3 regions of the Verrucosispora sp. WMMC514 genome follow, and region 2 is predicted to be linked to each of the others. Evidence: predicted binding sites of a transcription regulator. Region 2 holds the regulator's gene; each other region holds the start of a gene.
The links. Region 2 encodes HrcA, which represses chaperone genes, less so after heat shock. Its sites were predicted from a motif close to GGTTNGCACNCTCNNNNNGAGNGTGCNAACC; they were not measured.

Region 1 (5,045 bases), 610 kb from region 2:
CAGCGACACCTCGTCGCCACCGTGCCGGCGACGACCCTGGTGTCCGGGTCCGCCGGTGGGGCGGCACCGCGGCGGTCAGGCGCTCGCGAGGGGAGCGAACCGGGCATCGGTGAGGGTGGCCAGGTCGGCCGGGGCCAGTTCCACCTGAAGCCCTCGGCGGCCGGCGGAGACGTACACCGTCGGATGCGCCAGGGCCGAGACGTCGACGACCGTGGGCAGGCGTCGCCGCTGGCCCAGGGGGCTGATGCCGCCGCGTACGTACCCGGTGGCCCGCTCGGCCGCCGTGCGCTCGGCAAGCGCGGCCCGCTTACCGCCCACGGCCGCCGCGAGCGCCTTGAGGTCGAGATCGCCGGTGACCGGCACCACCGCCACCGTCAGCGCCCCGTCGACCTCGGTGACCAGGGTCTTGAAGACCCGCTCCGGGGCCACCGCGAGCGCGGCGGCGACCAGCGCGCCATAGTCGGGCTCGTCGGGCGAGACGTCGTACGGATGGGTGCGATGGTCGACCTTCCGCTTCGCCAGCAGCACGGTCGCCGGGGTGCCACGTCCCGCCATGTCCGCCAAGGTAGCCCCGGTCCGACGCCCGAGCCAGCGCCTTCTCAGCCGGTGGTGCCGGCTCCGGTTCGTGCCACCGGGCGGCAGACCAGGACCGTCGGGGCGGTGGCGACCCGGGTGAGCACCAGGCTCGCCGGCTGGTCGCCGGCCAGCCGTAGGTCGCGCCGGAGCCGCTCGGGCTCCAGCGCGGAGCCGCGCTTGAGGATCTCCACCCGGCCCACCCGGCGATCCCGCAGCAGCGTCCGCAGCCGCTTGAGGGAGAACGGCAGCACGTCGGTCACCTCCAGGCAGCGGGCGTACGGCGTGCGCCGAGCCGCGTCGGCGTAGAGGTAGGCGATGCTCGGGTCGGCGAGGGTGGCGTCCAGGTCGACGGCCAGCTCGGCCACCAGGTGCGCGCGCACCACCGCCGGATCGGGGTCGTACAGGAAGCGCCGCACTGCCCCGACCGGTGCCTCGCGCGCCCCCGTTCCGGTCAGCTGGTGTTCCGCCAGGCCGTCGGGGCGGTACGTCCCGCCGCCGGCCGGGTGATGGGCCCCACCGCCGGCCTGGTGATCGGCGGGGGCCGCTACACCACCGGAGGCGTCCTCCTTCAGCACGGTCGCCCGGCGGGAGACCTCGGCCAGTTCGCCGCACCAGAGGGCCGCCTCGACCAGGTCGCCGTCGACGCTCACCCACTCCGCCTCCGCACCGGGCGGGATCAGCGTGTGGTCGATCCCCGGCGCGACCTTCACCACCGTGCGCGGCACCCGCTCGGCCAGCCCGGTCACGAAGTCCCACGGCGGCGAGTACGAGTTCGGGTCGAAGATCCGGCGGCCGGTGCCGGCCCGGCGGCGGGCCGGGTCGCAGAAGACCGCCTCGACCCGGCTCACGTCGAACGCGGTCGCGTCGCCACACTCGACGGTGACCAGGTCGGCCAGTCCGGCGGCCCGCGCGTTCGCCTCGGCCAGCGCGGCGGTGAGCGGGTCGGCCTCCACCGCGTACACCCGGATGCCGGCGCGGGCGGCGGCGAGCGCGTCGGCACCGAGCCCGCAGCCCAGGTCGGCCAGCGTGGTCACCCCGGCGGCGCGCAGCCGCCGCGCCCGCCGGTCGGCGACGACCCGCCGGGTCGCCTGCTCCAGCCCCGGCCGGGTGAAGAACATGCCGGCCGCCGCCGGCCCGAACTTGCCGGTCGCCCGGCGGCGCAGCTCCGCCTGGGTCAGCGCCGCCGCCGCGAGCCCGGCCGGCACCCCGGCCGAACGCAGCGCCGCCGCCGCGACCAGCGGATCGCCGCCGGCCACCCGGCCCGCCGCGTCGAGCGCGGCCGACCCCTCAGGCGTACGCAACGCGCCGAACTGCTCCAGATCCACCCGCCCATTCTCCCGAGCTCCACCAGCCTGACCCACGCGCCCTGAGGCCGGCGCCCGCCGGGGCGCGGCGTGATCGTCTGCACGTCAGTGAGTCGACACGCCGATGTCCGAGTCACCGAAGTGCAAAAGATCAATGTGCGGCCGACCGGGCTCGGCGGTGGGGTGGGGGCGAGCACCGGGCCGGCCGGTCGCGACTTGCGGTATGTCGGGTCTAGCGGGTGTGGGTGGTGATGAAGGCGCGCCAGGCGGCGGGGGTGAAGGCGAGCACCGGGCCGGCCGGGTCCTTGCTGTCGCGGACGGCGACCAGGCCGGGCAGGTTGTCGGCGACCTCGACGCAGGCGCCGCCATTGCTGTTGCTGCGGGAGGATTTGCGCCAGGCGGCGCGGGTCAGGTCCATGACTTCGCCACTTCCTCGATCAGGCGGGCGGTCTGCCGGCGCGGCAGCGCCTCACCGGCCACAGTCTCCCAACGTCGCCCCAGGCTGGCAAGGTCGTTCGGGCTGTCCACGGTGTGCCCCCGGAGCTGGCTGTCCAGGTGCGCCACCTCGGTGCCGTCGGCCAGCCGGGCCAGCACGAAGGGACCGTTGAGTCCGACGTACCACGGGGTCTCGGCCGGGACGACCCGCACCTGGACGTGCGGGCGGTCGGCGAGGGTGCGCAGGTGCTCCAGTTGCTCGCGCATGGTCGCGCGCTCGCCGACCTGCCGGCGCAGCACCTGCTCGTCGAGCACCGCGACGAGCTGTGGTGGCTCCTCACGGGCGAGCACCTCCTGCCGGGCCATCCGGGCCAGCACCCGCTTCTCAATCTGCTCATCGGTCAACGGTGGACCGGCCCGGAGCATCGCCCGGGCGTACGCCTCGGTCTGGAGCAGGCCGGGCACCACGGCCGGGTCGTACCAGCGCAGCGCGACGGCCTCCCGCTCGATCTCGCCCCACGGCCGGAACCAGTCCGGCTCGGCGTGCAGCCGGATCAGCTCCAGCATCGGTAAGGGGCGGGTGCTCGGCGGGGAAGTGACTGTCGGCGTGTTGCGGTGAACGCTGGCGAACGGCGTCTGAGGAGTGGGGGAAGAGTGGTGGCACGGGTGCCCGAACGCGGCGACACGAGGGTGGCGGATTGGCACTCTCCTTGACGGAGTGCTAGCCGAGGAATAACCTGCGATTAGCACTCTCACCCTGAGGGTGCCAACCTTCGGGCCCTGGTGTCCGGGGGTTGAACGCCAGGCGGACCGGCACCCGCGACGACGGCCCCGCCCGGTGGCATGTGGCAGATTGACGCCGGTCGGCATGCCGATCGGCAACGAAACCAAGTACCCCAGGAGGGTATGCCCGTGACTACCGCGACCAAGGTTGCGATCAAGCCGCTCGAGGACCGCATCGTGGTCCAGGCGAACGAGGCCGAGACCACCACCGCCTCGGGCATCGTGATCCCCGACACCGCCAAGGAGAAGCCGCAGGAGGGCACCGTCCTCGCTGTCGGCCCGGGCCGGATCGACGACAAGGGCAACCGCGTGCCGATCGACGTCTCCGTCGGCGACACCGTTCTCTACTCGAAGTACGGCGGCACCGAGGTCAAGTACGCCGGCGAGGAGTACCTGGTTCTCTCCGCCCGCGACGTCCTCGCGGTCATCGAGAAGTAAGACAGACCGATCAGTGTCGTTGCCCCGGTCCGGCTCGCCGGGCCGGGGCAACGTCGCTTCGAAGGGACATTCATGGCGAAGATCCTGAGCTTCTCGGACGACGCCCGGCACCTGCTGGAGCACGGTGTCAACGCGCTCGCTGACGCGGTCAAGGTCACCCTCGGGCCGCGCGGGCGCAACGTCGTCCTCGACAAGAAATTCGGTGCGCCGACGATCACCAACGATGGTGTGACCATCGCCAAGGAGATCGAGCTCACCAACCCGTACGAGAACCTCGGCGCGCAGCTGGTCAAGGAGGTGGCGACCAAGACCAACGACGTCGCCGGCGACGGGACCACCACTGCGACCGTGCTCGCCCAGGCCATGGTCCGCGAGGGCCTGCGCAACGTCACCGCGGGCGCCAACCCGGCCGGCCTCAAGCGCGGCATCGACGCCGCCGCCACCAAGGTCTCCGAGGCGCTGCTCGACAAGGCCGTCGAGGTCTCCGACAAGAAGTCGGTGGCGCACGTCGCCACCATCTCGGCGCAGGACGCCACCATCGGTGAGCTGATCGCCGAGGCGATGGAGAAGGTCGGCCGCGACGGTGTGATCACCGTCGAGGAGGGCTCGGCTCTGCACACCGAGCTGGACGTCACCGAGGGCCTCCAGTTCGACAAGGGCTTCATCTCGCCGAACTTCGTCACCGACGCGGAGTCGCAGGAGTCCGTCCTGGAGGACGCGTACATCCTGATCACCACGCAGAAGATCTCCGCGATCGAGGAGCTGCTGCCGCTGCTGGAGAAGGTCCTCCAGAACAACAAGCCGCTGCTCATCATCGCCGAGGACGTGGAGGGTCAGGCGCTGTCCACCCTGGTGGTCAACGCGATCCGCAAGACCATCAAGGTCTGCGCGGTCAAGGCGCCCGGTTTCGGCGACCGGCGCAAGGCGATGCTCCAGGACATGGCGATCCTCACCGGCGCCGAGCTGGTCGCCCCGGAGCTGGGTTACAAGCTCGACCAGGTCGGCCTGGAGGTGCTGGGCAGCGCCCGGCGCATCGTGGTCGACAAGGAGAACACCACGATCGTCGATGGTGGTGGCCAGGCCAGCGAGGTGACCGACCGGGTCGCGCAGATCCGCAAGGAGATCGAGGCCTCGGACTCCGAGTGGGACCGGGAGAAGCTCGCCGAGCGGCTGGCCAAGCTCTCCGGCGGGATCGCGGTGGTCAAGGTCGGCGCGGCCACCGAGGTCGAGATGAAGGAGCGCAAGCACCGCATCGAGGACGCCATCGCCGCGACCAAGGCCGCGGTCGAGGAGGGTACGGTGCCCGGCGGCGGTGCCGCCCTGGCGCAGATTCTGCCGGTGCTCGACGACGACCTCGGCTTCACCGGTGACGAGAAGGTCGGCGTGTCGATCGTGCGTAAGGCACTTGTCGAGCCGCTGCGCTGGATCGCCCAGAACGCCGGTCACGACGGCTACGTCGTCGTGCAGAAGGTCACCGGCAGCGACTGGGGTCACGGTCTCGACGCCGCC
Region 2 (5,045 bases):
ACGATGCGGCAGAACAGACAGTCGCTTTCCATCCGGGCAGTGTAAGGAAGAAATCCTCGGCGCCGTCGCCGCGCCGCTCACCAGCGCAGCAGGCGGGTGGCGAGGACCGCCAGGGCGGCCACGCCCGCGGTGGAGGTGCGCAGCACCGACGGGCCGAGCCGCACCGGGCGGGCCCCGGCTTCCTGGAAGGCGGACAGCTCGGCCGGGGTGATGCCGCCCTCCGGGCCCACCACCAGCACGATCTCGCCGTGGTCGGGTAGCTCGACGGTGGTGAGCCGGTCGGTCGCCTCCTCGTGCAGCACGTACCCGGCGGCCGCCCCGGCGATCCGGCGCGTCACCGACGCGGTGCTCTCGTCCGGCGCGCCGGCCACCACCGGCAGCCACGCCCGACGGGCCTGCTTCGTCGCCTCCCGGGTGGTGGCGAGCCACCTGTCCCGGGCCCGTACGCCCCGGTCGCCGCGCCACTGCACCACCGAGCGGCCCGCCGCCCAGGGGACTATCTCGTCCACGCCCGCCTCGGTCATCGCCTGCACGGCCAGCTCGCCCCGGTCGCCCTTGGCGATGCCCTGGACCACCACCAGCCGGGGGTTCGCCGCGTCGACGTACCCCCGGTCGGTCACGTCGAGGTCGAGGGTGCCCCGGCCGACGGCGGTGACCACGGCGGTGGCCGTGCCGCCCCGACCGTCGGCGAGCAGCACCTGCTCACCGACGCGCAGCCGCTGCACGGTGGCGGCGTGGTGGCCCTCCGGACCGTCCAGCACCATCGAGGCGGCGGTGGGCAGCGACTCGACCAGGAACAGCGGCGCGGACACGTCAGGCGTGGCCGTTGAAGGCGTCGCGCATCCGGGAGAAGAAGCCACCCTGCTTGGTCAGCTCGGCGACCTCCTCGCCGCGGGTCTTGGCGAACTCGCGCAGCATCCGCTCCTGGTCGGCGTCGAGCTTGGTGGGGGTCCGCACGTCCAGGTGGACGTAGAGATCGCCCCGCCCGGTGCCACGCAGGTGCGGTACGCCCCGGGCCCGCAGTCGCAGGGTGCTGCCCGGCTGGGTGCCCGGCTTGACGTCGACCGGTTCCTCGCTGTCGAGCGTCTTGATGGTCAGCCGGGTGCCGAGCGCGGCGGCGGTCATCGGCACGGTGACCCGGCAGTGCAGGTCGTCGCCCTTGCGGGAGAACACGTCGTGCGGCCGTTCGTGGATCTCCACGTAGAGGTCACCGGCGGTGCCGCCGCCCGGGCCGACCTCGCCCTGCTGGGCCAGGCGGATCCGCATGCCGTCCTCCACCCCGGCGGGGATCTTGACGGTCAGCGACCGGCGGGTGCGCACCCGGCCGTCACCGGCGCAGGTCGGGCAGGGCTGCGGGATGGTGGTGCCGTAGCCCTGGCAGACGGTGCAGGGCCGGGCGGAGACCACCTGGCCGAGGAAGGTGCGCTGCACCGACTGCACCTCGCCCCGCCCGCCGCACGCCTCGCAGGTGGCCAGGTGGGTGCCGGCGGCGGTGCCGGCGCCGGAGCAGGTGGTGCAGAGCACGGCGGTGTCGACGGTGATCGGCGCCTCGACGCCGAAGGCCGTCTCCTGAAGGTCCAGCTCCAGTCGCAGGATCGCGTCGGCACCGGGGCGGGTACGCGGACGCGGGCCGCGTCCGGCGCCGGTGGCGCCGCCGAAGAACGCGTCCATGATGTCCTGGAAGCCGACGAAGGGTCCGGCCCCGCCGGGGCCGCCCGGACCGCCGGGCCCGCCCCCGCCGGGTGCCAGCGGGTCCCCGCCCAGGTCGACGATCTGCCGTTTCCGATCGTCCGAGAGGACCTCGTACGCGGCGTTGATGTCCTTGAACTTCTCCTGTGCCTCCGGGTCCGGATTCACGTCCGGATGGAACTGGCGCGCCAGCTTGCGATAGGCGCGCTTGATCTCGTCATCGGAGGCACCCTTGCTCACGCCGAGAATGCCGTAGTAGTCCCTGGCCACTGCGTTCCGTGTCCTCGTGTTCGTCTCGAGTTACGCCGTTCGGCGGCGGCAGCCTGCCGTCGGCCCTGACTTGTCAGTTCTGGGCCAGCAGCTCGCCCACGTAGCGTGCCACGGCCCTCACCGTGGCGATGGTTCCGGGGTAGTCCATCCGGGTCGGTCCGAGCACGCCCATCCCCCCGACGATGGTCGCGCCCGGGCCGTACCCGGTGCTGACCACGGAGGCCGCCCGCAGGTTGTCGTACTCGTTCTCGTCGCCGATGCGCACCCGCAGGGTGCTCGGCTCCACCTCGCCGATGAGCTTGAGCAGCACGACCTCCTCCTCAAGTGCTTCGAGGATCGGACGCAGCGAGCCCTGGAAGTCGAGCAGGCCGCCCCGGGCGAGGTTGGCGGTGCCGGCCAGGGCCAGCCGCTCCTCGTGCCGCTCGACCAGGGTCTCCAGCAGCACCGTGGACAGGGTGGTCATCGCCGGGCGCAGGTGCGGCGCGCAGTCGTCGATGAGGGTCTGCACCAGCGGCGGGGTCTCCGACAGGCGGACGCCCACCAGTTTCTCGTTCACCAGCCGGCGCAGGTCCAGCACGTCGTCGGCGGGGACCGGTGCGGGCAGCTCGACCAGCCGCTGCTCGACCCGGCCGGTGTCGGCGATCATCACCAGCATCAGCCGGGTGGTGGAGATCGGCACCAGTTCCAGGTGACGCACCCGGGACCGGGCCAGGCTCGGGTACTGCACGACGGCGACCTGCCGGGTGAGCTGCGCCAGCAGCCGCACCGTGCGGTGCACCACGTCGTCGAGATCGACGGCGCCGGCCAGGAAGCGCTCGATCGCCCGGCGTTCGGCCGGACTGAGCGGCTTGACCCGGCTCAACCGGTCGACGAAGAGGCGGTAGCCACGGTCGGTGGGCACCCGCCCCGCGCTGGTGTGCGGCTGGCGGATGTAGCCCTCCTCCTCCAGCACGGCCATGTCGTTGCGAACGGTGGCCGGCGAAACGCCGAGCTGGTGCCGCTCGACGAGCGACTTGCTGCCGACCGGCTCCTGGGTGGCGACGTAGTCCTCGACGATCGCGCGGAGCACGGCGAGCTTCCGGTCGTCCAGACCCATCCTTGCCACCTCCTGTCGCAGGTCAGCTCGCGGCGTCACGGCCGCCAGAGGAACACTCTGGCACTCGACTGTAGCGAGTGCCAGTCTACGTCGGCACCCCCGTCCACGCGATGATCAAGTCAGCACCTTCCTCATCGAGCCGATCGGCGGGTTGACACTCGCCGGTGTCGCTCTGGTGCGCCGTTGCCGCTGGCACCTACCGTGGCCTCCATGACTGAACCACCTCGTCCCCCGGACTCCGGCGACGAACCCACGACACCACTGTCCGGTTCGCCTGGCCAGGGCGGCTATCCCCCGCCCGGCGGCTATCCACCCCCCACCGGCGACCAGCCGCCGCCGGCCGGCTACCCCCCACCCGGCGGTTACCCGCCGCCGGGAGCACCCGGTGTCGGCTACCCGACCGGGGGCTACGGCGCTCCCGGCGGTGGCTACGCCAACAACGAGGACAAGACCTGGGTGCTGATCGCACACTTCGGCGGCCCGCTCGGCGTGGTCGTCGGCGGCGGGCTCTTCGGCTGGGTGGCGCCGCTGATCGCGATGATGGTTCGCGGGCAGCAGTCCCCGATCGCCCGGGCGCACTCGGTGGCCGCGTTGAACTTCCAGCTCACCTGGGCGGTCGCCGGGGTGCTGAGCTGGGTGCTCGCCACCATCACCTGCGGCATCCTGTTCTTCGTGCCGATCATCGTCGCGATCGTGCCGCTGATCTTCGGGATCATCGGCGGGGTCAAGGCCAACGAGGGTGTGCTCTACCAGTACCCGATGACGTACGCCTTCGTGAAGCGCTGACCGCGCCGACCGGTCTGATGACGGGGGTCAGGGCAGCAGGTCGCGGACCACGGCGTCGGCGAGCAGCCGGCCGCGCAGGGTGAGCACGGCGCGGCCGGCGGCGTGGGCGGGCTCGGCGAGCAACCCGGCGGCCAGCGCCCGCGCCGCGCCGGCCCGGCCGGCGTCGGTCAACACGTCGAGCGGCAGGCCGCCGGCCAGTCGCGAGCGGAGCATGACGTCCTCCATGTGCGCCTCGTCGCCGGTGAGCACCTCCCGGGCCTGCCCGGGAGACGCCCCGGCGGCGAGGCGTTGCGCGTACGCGCCGGGATGTTTGACGTTCCACCAGCGCACCCCGCCGACGTGGCTGTGCGCCCCCGGCCCGAGGCCCCACCAGTCCCCGCCGGTCCAGTAGAGCAGGTTGTGCCGGCAGCGTGCCTGCGGCGTGCGGGCCCAGTTGGAGACCTCGTACCAGGAGAAGCCGGCCGCGCCGAGGGTGGCCTCGGCGGCCAGGTACCGGTCCGCCGCCACGTCCTCGTCCGGGTACGGCAGCTCGCCCCGGCGCATCCGGGCGGCAAGTCGGGTGCCGTCCTCGACGATCAGGGCGTACGCGCTGACGTGGTCCACGCCGGCGGCCACCACCTGGTCCAGTGAGGCGGCGAAGTCCTCGGCCCGCTCCCCCGGCGTGCCGTAGATCAGGTCGAGATTGACGTGGTCGAAGCCCGCGTCGCGGGCCTCCAGGGCGGCGGCGGGGGCCCGGCCGGCGCTGTGCCGGCGGTCCAGCACGGCGAGCACCCCGGGCGCGGCCGACTGCATGCCCAGCGAGATCCGGGTGTACCCGGCCGCGCGCAGCTCCTTCAGCGAGGTCGGCGTCACCGACTCCGGATTCGCCTCGGTGGTCACCTCCGCGTCGGCGGCCAGCCCCCAGGTCCGGTCGATCGCGTCCAGGATGCGGGCCAGGTCGTCGGCGGGGAGCAGGGTGGGGGTGCCGCCGCCGACGAAAACCGTCTCCACCCGGGGCGGCGGAGCGTCCTTGAGTACCCGGGCGGCGAGGGCCAGCTCCGCCAGCACGGTGTCGGCGTAGCCCTCCCGGCTCGCTCCGCCGCCCAGCTCGTCGGCGGTGTACGTGTTGAAGTCGCAGTAGCCGCACCGGCTCGCGCAGAAGGGCACGTGCACGTAGACCCCGAAACCCCGGGCGCCCACGGACGCGCGGGCGGACGCGGGCAGC
Region 3 (5,045 bases), 910 kb from region 2:
CGGATCCTGCGCGAGACGGCCGAACCGATCGAGACCAGCGACTCGGCCCGGGACCGGTCCGACGAGTGCGGCGGCCCGGCGAACGTCGCCGGCGCCGGCCTGGTCGACGCGTACGCGGCCGTCTCGGCGGCTCGTGGTTGATCGCCCACGTTCGATTGGAACCGACGTGAGCAGTACTCGCCCGAGGGTTATCTGACCCCTGCGGACCTGCTATCTTGCGGGTTCATGCATGGTCATTCGTCCGGGTCGGCAGCTCCGCTCCGGGCATCGTCGACAGCCCGGTGGCGGGGCATGGCCCTGCTGATCCTGCTGGGGGTACCGGCGCTCGTCGTGGCGCTCTGCTGCGGGGTGGTCCATGTGGTCACCAGGTCCGCCACCGACGACCCGTTCGGCCAACGCGGTGGCGTCACCGGACCGCCCTGATCCGGGCCGCATCCACGGCGGAGCGGGTCGTTGGTGCTTCCCGAGCCGAACCGGCCGAAAAGGGCGTAACGGCAAATAGATCCCGATAACGCCATTCACCCTTCCCGCCGCTCGGCGCGCCCTACCGTTTCGGTAGAGGAGGCAGCCATGAGCATGGACGACGATCAGGCCCGGGAAGCCCCACCGACCACCCGGGCCACGGTCCACGGACTCCCCGGCCAACTGCCGATCGACCGGCTCGACCACGGCGACGCCGAGCAACTGGCCGAGATGACCGGGGTGGACGAGCCACCCGAGGAGCCCCTCATCCTGGTGGACGAGCCGGTTCAGCACCGCCCGCCGTACGACCGGGCGCGGAAGCGCCGAAACCAGCGACCGCTGCCGACGTAGCCGACGAGTGGCCACCGACACAGCGGAAGGGGCGGACCGCTGACGCGGTCCGCCCCTTCCGGCGTTGGAGCTGGACTCAGAAGTCCATGTCCCCGCCACCCGGGCCAGCCGGGGCGGCCGGGGTCTTCTCCGGCTTGTCCGCCACGACGGCCTCGGTGGTCAGGAACAGCGCGGCGATCGACGAGGCGTTCTGCAGCGCGGAACGGGTCACCTTGGCCGGGTCGATGATGCCCGCGGCCAGCAGGTCGACGTACTCGCCGGTCGCGGCGTTGAGGCCGTGACCCGAGTCGAGGTTGCGAACCCGCTCCACCACGACGCCACCCTCCAGGCCGGCGTTCACGGCGATCTGCCGCAGCGGGGCGTCCAGCGCGATCTTCACGATCTGCGCGCCGGTCGCCTCGTCGCCGGCCAGGTCGAGCTTGTCGAAGGCGGTCTTGCCGGCCTGCACCAGCGCGACACCACCACCCGGGACGATGCCCTCCTCGACGGCGGCCTTGGCGTTGCGGACCGCGTCCTCGATGCGGTGCTTGCGCTCCTTGAGCTCGACCTCGGTGGCCGCGCCGACCTTGATCACCGCGACGCCACCGGCCAGCTTGGCCAGCCGCTCCTGCAGCTTCTCCCGGTCGTAGTCGGAGTCGCTCTTGTCGATCTCGGCCCGGATCTGGTTGACCCGGCCCTGGATCTGCTCGGCGTCGCCGGCACCGTCGACGATGGTGGTCTCGTCCTTGGTCACCACGACCTTGCGGGCGCGGCCCAGCATGTCGAGGCTGACGGCGTCCAGCTTGAGGCCGACCTCCTCGCTGATGACCTGGCCACCGGTGAGGATGGCGATGTCGGTCAGCATGGCCTTGCGGCGGTCACCGAAGCCCGGCGCCTTGACGGCGACCGACTTGAAGGTGCCACGGACCTTGTTGACCACCAGCGTGGCCAGGGCCTCGCCCTCCAGGTCCTCGGCGATGATCAGCAGCGGCTTGCCGCCCTGCATGACCTTCTCCAGGATCGGCAGCAGGTCCTTGACCGACGAGATCTTGCTGTTCGCGATCAGGATGTACGGGTCGTCGAAGACGGCCTCCATACGCTCCGGGTCGGTCATGAAGTAGGCCGAGATGTAGCCCTTGTCGAAGCGCATGCCCTCGGTGAGCTCCAGCTCCAGCCCGAAGGTGTTGCTCTCCTCGACGGTGATGACGCCTTCCTTGCCGACCTTGTCCATCGCCTCGGCGATGATCTCGCCGACGCTGGTGTCACCGGCGGAGATGGAGGCGGTGGAGGCGATCTGCTCCTTGGTCTCCACGTCCTTGGCGAGCTTCAGCAGCTCCTCCGAGACGTTGGCGACCGCAGCCTCGATGCCCCGCTTCAGGGCCATCGGGTTGGCACCGGCGGCCACGTTGCGCAGGCCCTCGCGAACGAGTGCCTGGGCCAGGACGGTCGCCGTCGTCGTGCCGTCACCGGCGACGTCGTCGGTCTTCTTGGCGACCTCCTTGACCAGCTCGGCGCCGATCTTCTCGTACGGGTCCTCGAGCTCGATCTCCTTGGCGATGCTCACACCATCGTTGGTGATGGTGGGGGCACCCCACTTCTTCTCGAGCACGACGTTGCGGCCCTTGGGGCCGAGGGTCACCTTCACGGCGTCGGCGAGCTGGTTCATGCCCCGCTCGAGGCCGCGGCGCGCCTCTTCGTCGAACGCGATCATCTTGGCCATACGGCGTTGTCCTCCTGGACACTCACGGGCCACCCGAGTGTGTGCCCCGGATGGGCCGTCTGGTGTACGCACCTTGGGACGTCGCCACCTGGCGACGGCGACGTCTCCTCGGCCGGGCCGGATAGCCCGCGACGACCGGCCACGTGCCCCACCCGTGGTTATGTCACGGGCGCGACCGCAGCCCCACCGTCCCGACCAGCTGGCACTCACGCCATGCGAGTGCCAATGACTTGTTTAGCACTCTGCCCTGCCGAGTGCAAGCACGATGGCCCGGGTCAGCCGAGTTCGCCCGCCAGTTGACCGGCGTTCACCGGGCCCTCGTGCGCCCGCTGCTCGGCGTAGGTGACCACCAGCCCGACCTGCTGCGCGAGGTACGCCGGCAGCGTCAGCACCGCGACCACCGCGATGGTCAGCACCACACCCACCGTCGTACCCGGCGAGTCCAGCGGAGTGGCACCGAACGGCAGGATCGCCAGCGACTCGATCAGGCTCACCACCAGTGAGAGACCGATCACCGCGGCGCCCACCAGGGCCACCCGGCCGAGCAGCAGGCCCGGCCGGTCACGCAGCATGCGATGCGACCTGCTGAGCGGGTCGTGCCGCTCGAACAGGTAGACCGGGCCGGCCAGGGCCAACGCGAACACCGCGTACACGCCGGGCAGGAAGCACAGGCAGAACCCGAAGACGACGATCAGGGTGACGAGCAGCGTCCAGCCCCACAGACCGAGCGCGCGGCGCATCCCGTAGCGCAGCGCGGCGGCGGCGCCGACCTGCTCGCCGACCGCCTGGCGGGTGATCAACCAGGTGCCGGCGGCCCAGCCGACCGACTGCACCAGACCGAGGAGCAGGCTGCCACCGAGCAGCACGAGCAGGAGCGTGCCGAGATCCGTCCAGAAGTTCGCCGGCAGTGCGGCGGAGTCGCTGGCGAGTTGACTGTCCCAGCGCGCCGAGGGGTCCACGGCCAGCGTGAGCACCGACAGCACCGCGGCCGGCAGCACCTGGGTGAGGACGAGAATCGGTAGCAGTTGTCGCCAGCCCCGGCGGGCGGCGCCCACGCAGCGCGCGAACCAGCCGCCCAGCCCGGCCCCGGGCGGGGTGACCAGGGCGTCAGTGGGATCGAGACCGTAGCCTGCGGGGTGGTACCAGCCATAGGGCGGCTGTCCCGGGTACAGCGGTTGACCGGGATACGGCGTCATGCCGACGTGCGGCGGCTGCGCGGGATGACCCGGTTGCGCGCCGTACGGCGGCGGGCCGAACCCGGGCGGCGGATCGAGCGGCCCGGGCGGCGGCGGTTGGTCCGCGGGCGAGGAGGTGGGACCTGTCGGGGGCGGCTGGTCGGACATGGAACCTCCTCAGCGACGGCTGGTTCGGCCCATGATCTTTCCTTGTGGGGCACCGGCACCGCAGCCCCCTCCGGCGATGGTCACGCCACCTTCGACGACGATCGGTCGCCTGGGGTGGGTCGTCCGCGCTCAGGCGATGAGGCGTACCCGCTCGGCCTGCGGGCCCTTCTGGCCCTGGGCGATCTCGAACTCCACTCGCTGACCGTCGTCCAGCGCCTTGTAGCCGTCCATCTCGATCGCGGAGAAGTGGACGAAGACGTCCTGCCCGCCGTCGACGGCGATGAAGCCGTAGCCCTTCTCGGCGTTGAACCACTTCACGGTGCCTTGTGCCACGGTGTTTTCCTCACTCTGCACGGCGTTCCACTACCTCGGGTCACCGGCGCACCGGCACCCGGAAACCACCGGTTTCGGCAATCCGCGACGACCACTGAAACGGGTGACCGAAATCGCACGCTACACGAGGAGTGACGACGGCGCACGACCACAAATCGGGCGTATTACAGTCACCCGTATCGTCGTACGTCATTGTGATAAGCATGCGGGCATGACGAACGTCACCGACGGAACCGGAGTGCGCCGGGCCGTCATCCGCCGGGTCGAACCAGCGGACGCCGCTCGGATGCGCGCGCTGCGGCTGGAGATGCTCGCGGACGCGCCGCTGGCGTTCCTGGAGACGATCGCCGAGGCCGCGGCCCGACCGCACGCCGAGTACGCCGCCCGGGTCACCCGGGTCTCCGCCGGCCCGGACACGGCGCAGTTCGTGGCGGATCCGGGCGGCCGGCTGGTCGGGCACGTCGGCGGGATGGCGCACCCGACCGAGCCGGGGTTGACCGTGCTCTACGCCGTCTACGTCACTCCGGGCTGGCGGCGCACCGGCCTGCTGGCGGAGTTGGTGAGTGGGGTGGCGGGCTGGTCCCGGGCCTGCGGACGCCCCGAGCTGATGCTCGAGGTGGTGGTCGGCAACGACCGCGCCTACCGGGCCTACCAGCGGCTGGGATTCGTCGACACCGGTGTCCGCGTACCGCACCCGACCATCCCCGCCCTGCGCGAACTCCAGATGCGCCGGGCCGCGTAGCCCCGACGTCGGTCGTCCGCCTGGTGGCTCCGAGGCATCCCCGGAGCCACCGTCGCAACACCTCAGACGTGCCGGCGGCTCTGCACGATCCGGAACCGGTTCGCCACGTACGCCC

Region 1: a site for HrcA is predicted at 3,057-3,087, ahead of groES (co-chaperone GroES). Genes of this name have one in related genera too.
Region 3: a site for HrcA is predicted at 2,710-2,740, ahead of groL (chaperonin GroEL). Genes of this name have one in related genera too.

What each region holds. Positions count from the first base shown of each region.
Region 1 covers NZ_CP114906.1:1,532,644-1,537,688, reverse strand. Annotated here, with positions in the region: gene ybaK (Cys-tRNA(Pro) deacylase) at 76-555, opposite strand; gene O7597_RS06935 (methyltransferase domain-containing protein) at 600-1,901, opposite strand; gene O7597_RS06930 (DUF397 domain-containing protein) at 2,113-2,298, opposite strand; gene O7597_RS06925 (DUF5753 domain-containing protein) at 2,289-2,882, opposite strand; gene groES (co-chaperone GroES) at 3,222-3,536, shown strand; gene groL (chaperonin GroEL) at 3,609-5,045, shown strand, end outside.
Region 2 covers NZ_CP114906.1:918,349-923,393, forward strand. Annotated here, with positions in the region: gene O7597_RS04055 (histidine triad nucleotide-binding protein) at 1-32, opposite strand, end outside; gene O7597_RS04060 (16S rRNA (uracil(1498)-N(3))-methyltransferase) at 78-812, opposite strand; gene dnaJ (molecular chaperone DnaJ) at 814-1,959, opposite strand; gene hrcA (heat-inducible transcriptional repressor HrcA) at 2,033-3,055, opposite strand; gene O7597_RS04075 (DUF4870 domain-containing protein) at 3,266-3,841, shown strand; gene hemW (radical SAM family heme chaperone HemW) at 3,869-5,045, opposite strand, start outside.
Region 3 covers NZ_CP114906.1:1,828,637-1,833,681, forward strand. Annotated here, with positions in the region: gene O7597_RS08355 (S8 family serine peptidase) at 1-141, shown strand, start outside; gene O7597_RS08360 (hypothetical protein) at 292-423, shown strand; gene O7597_RS08365 (hypothetical protein) at 577-813, shown strand; gene groL (chaperonin GroEL) at 890-2,512, opposite strand; gene O7597_RS08375 (hypothetical protein) at 2,788-3,855, opposite strand; gene O7597_RS08380 (cold-shock protein) at 3,985-4,188, opposite strand; gene O7597_RS08385 (GNAT family N-acetyltransferase) at 4,400-4,930, shown strand; gene paaN (phenylacetic acid degradation protein PaaN) at 4,993-5,045, opposite strand, start outside.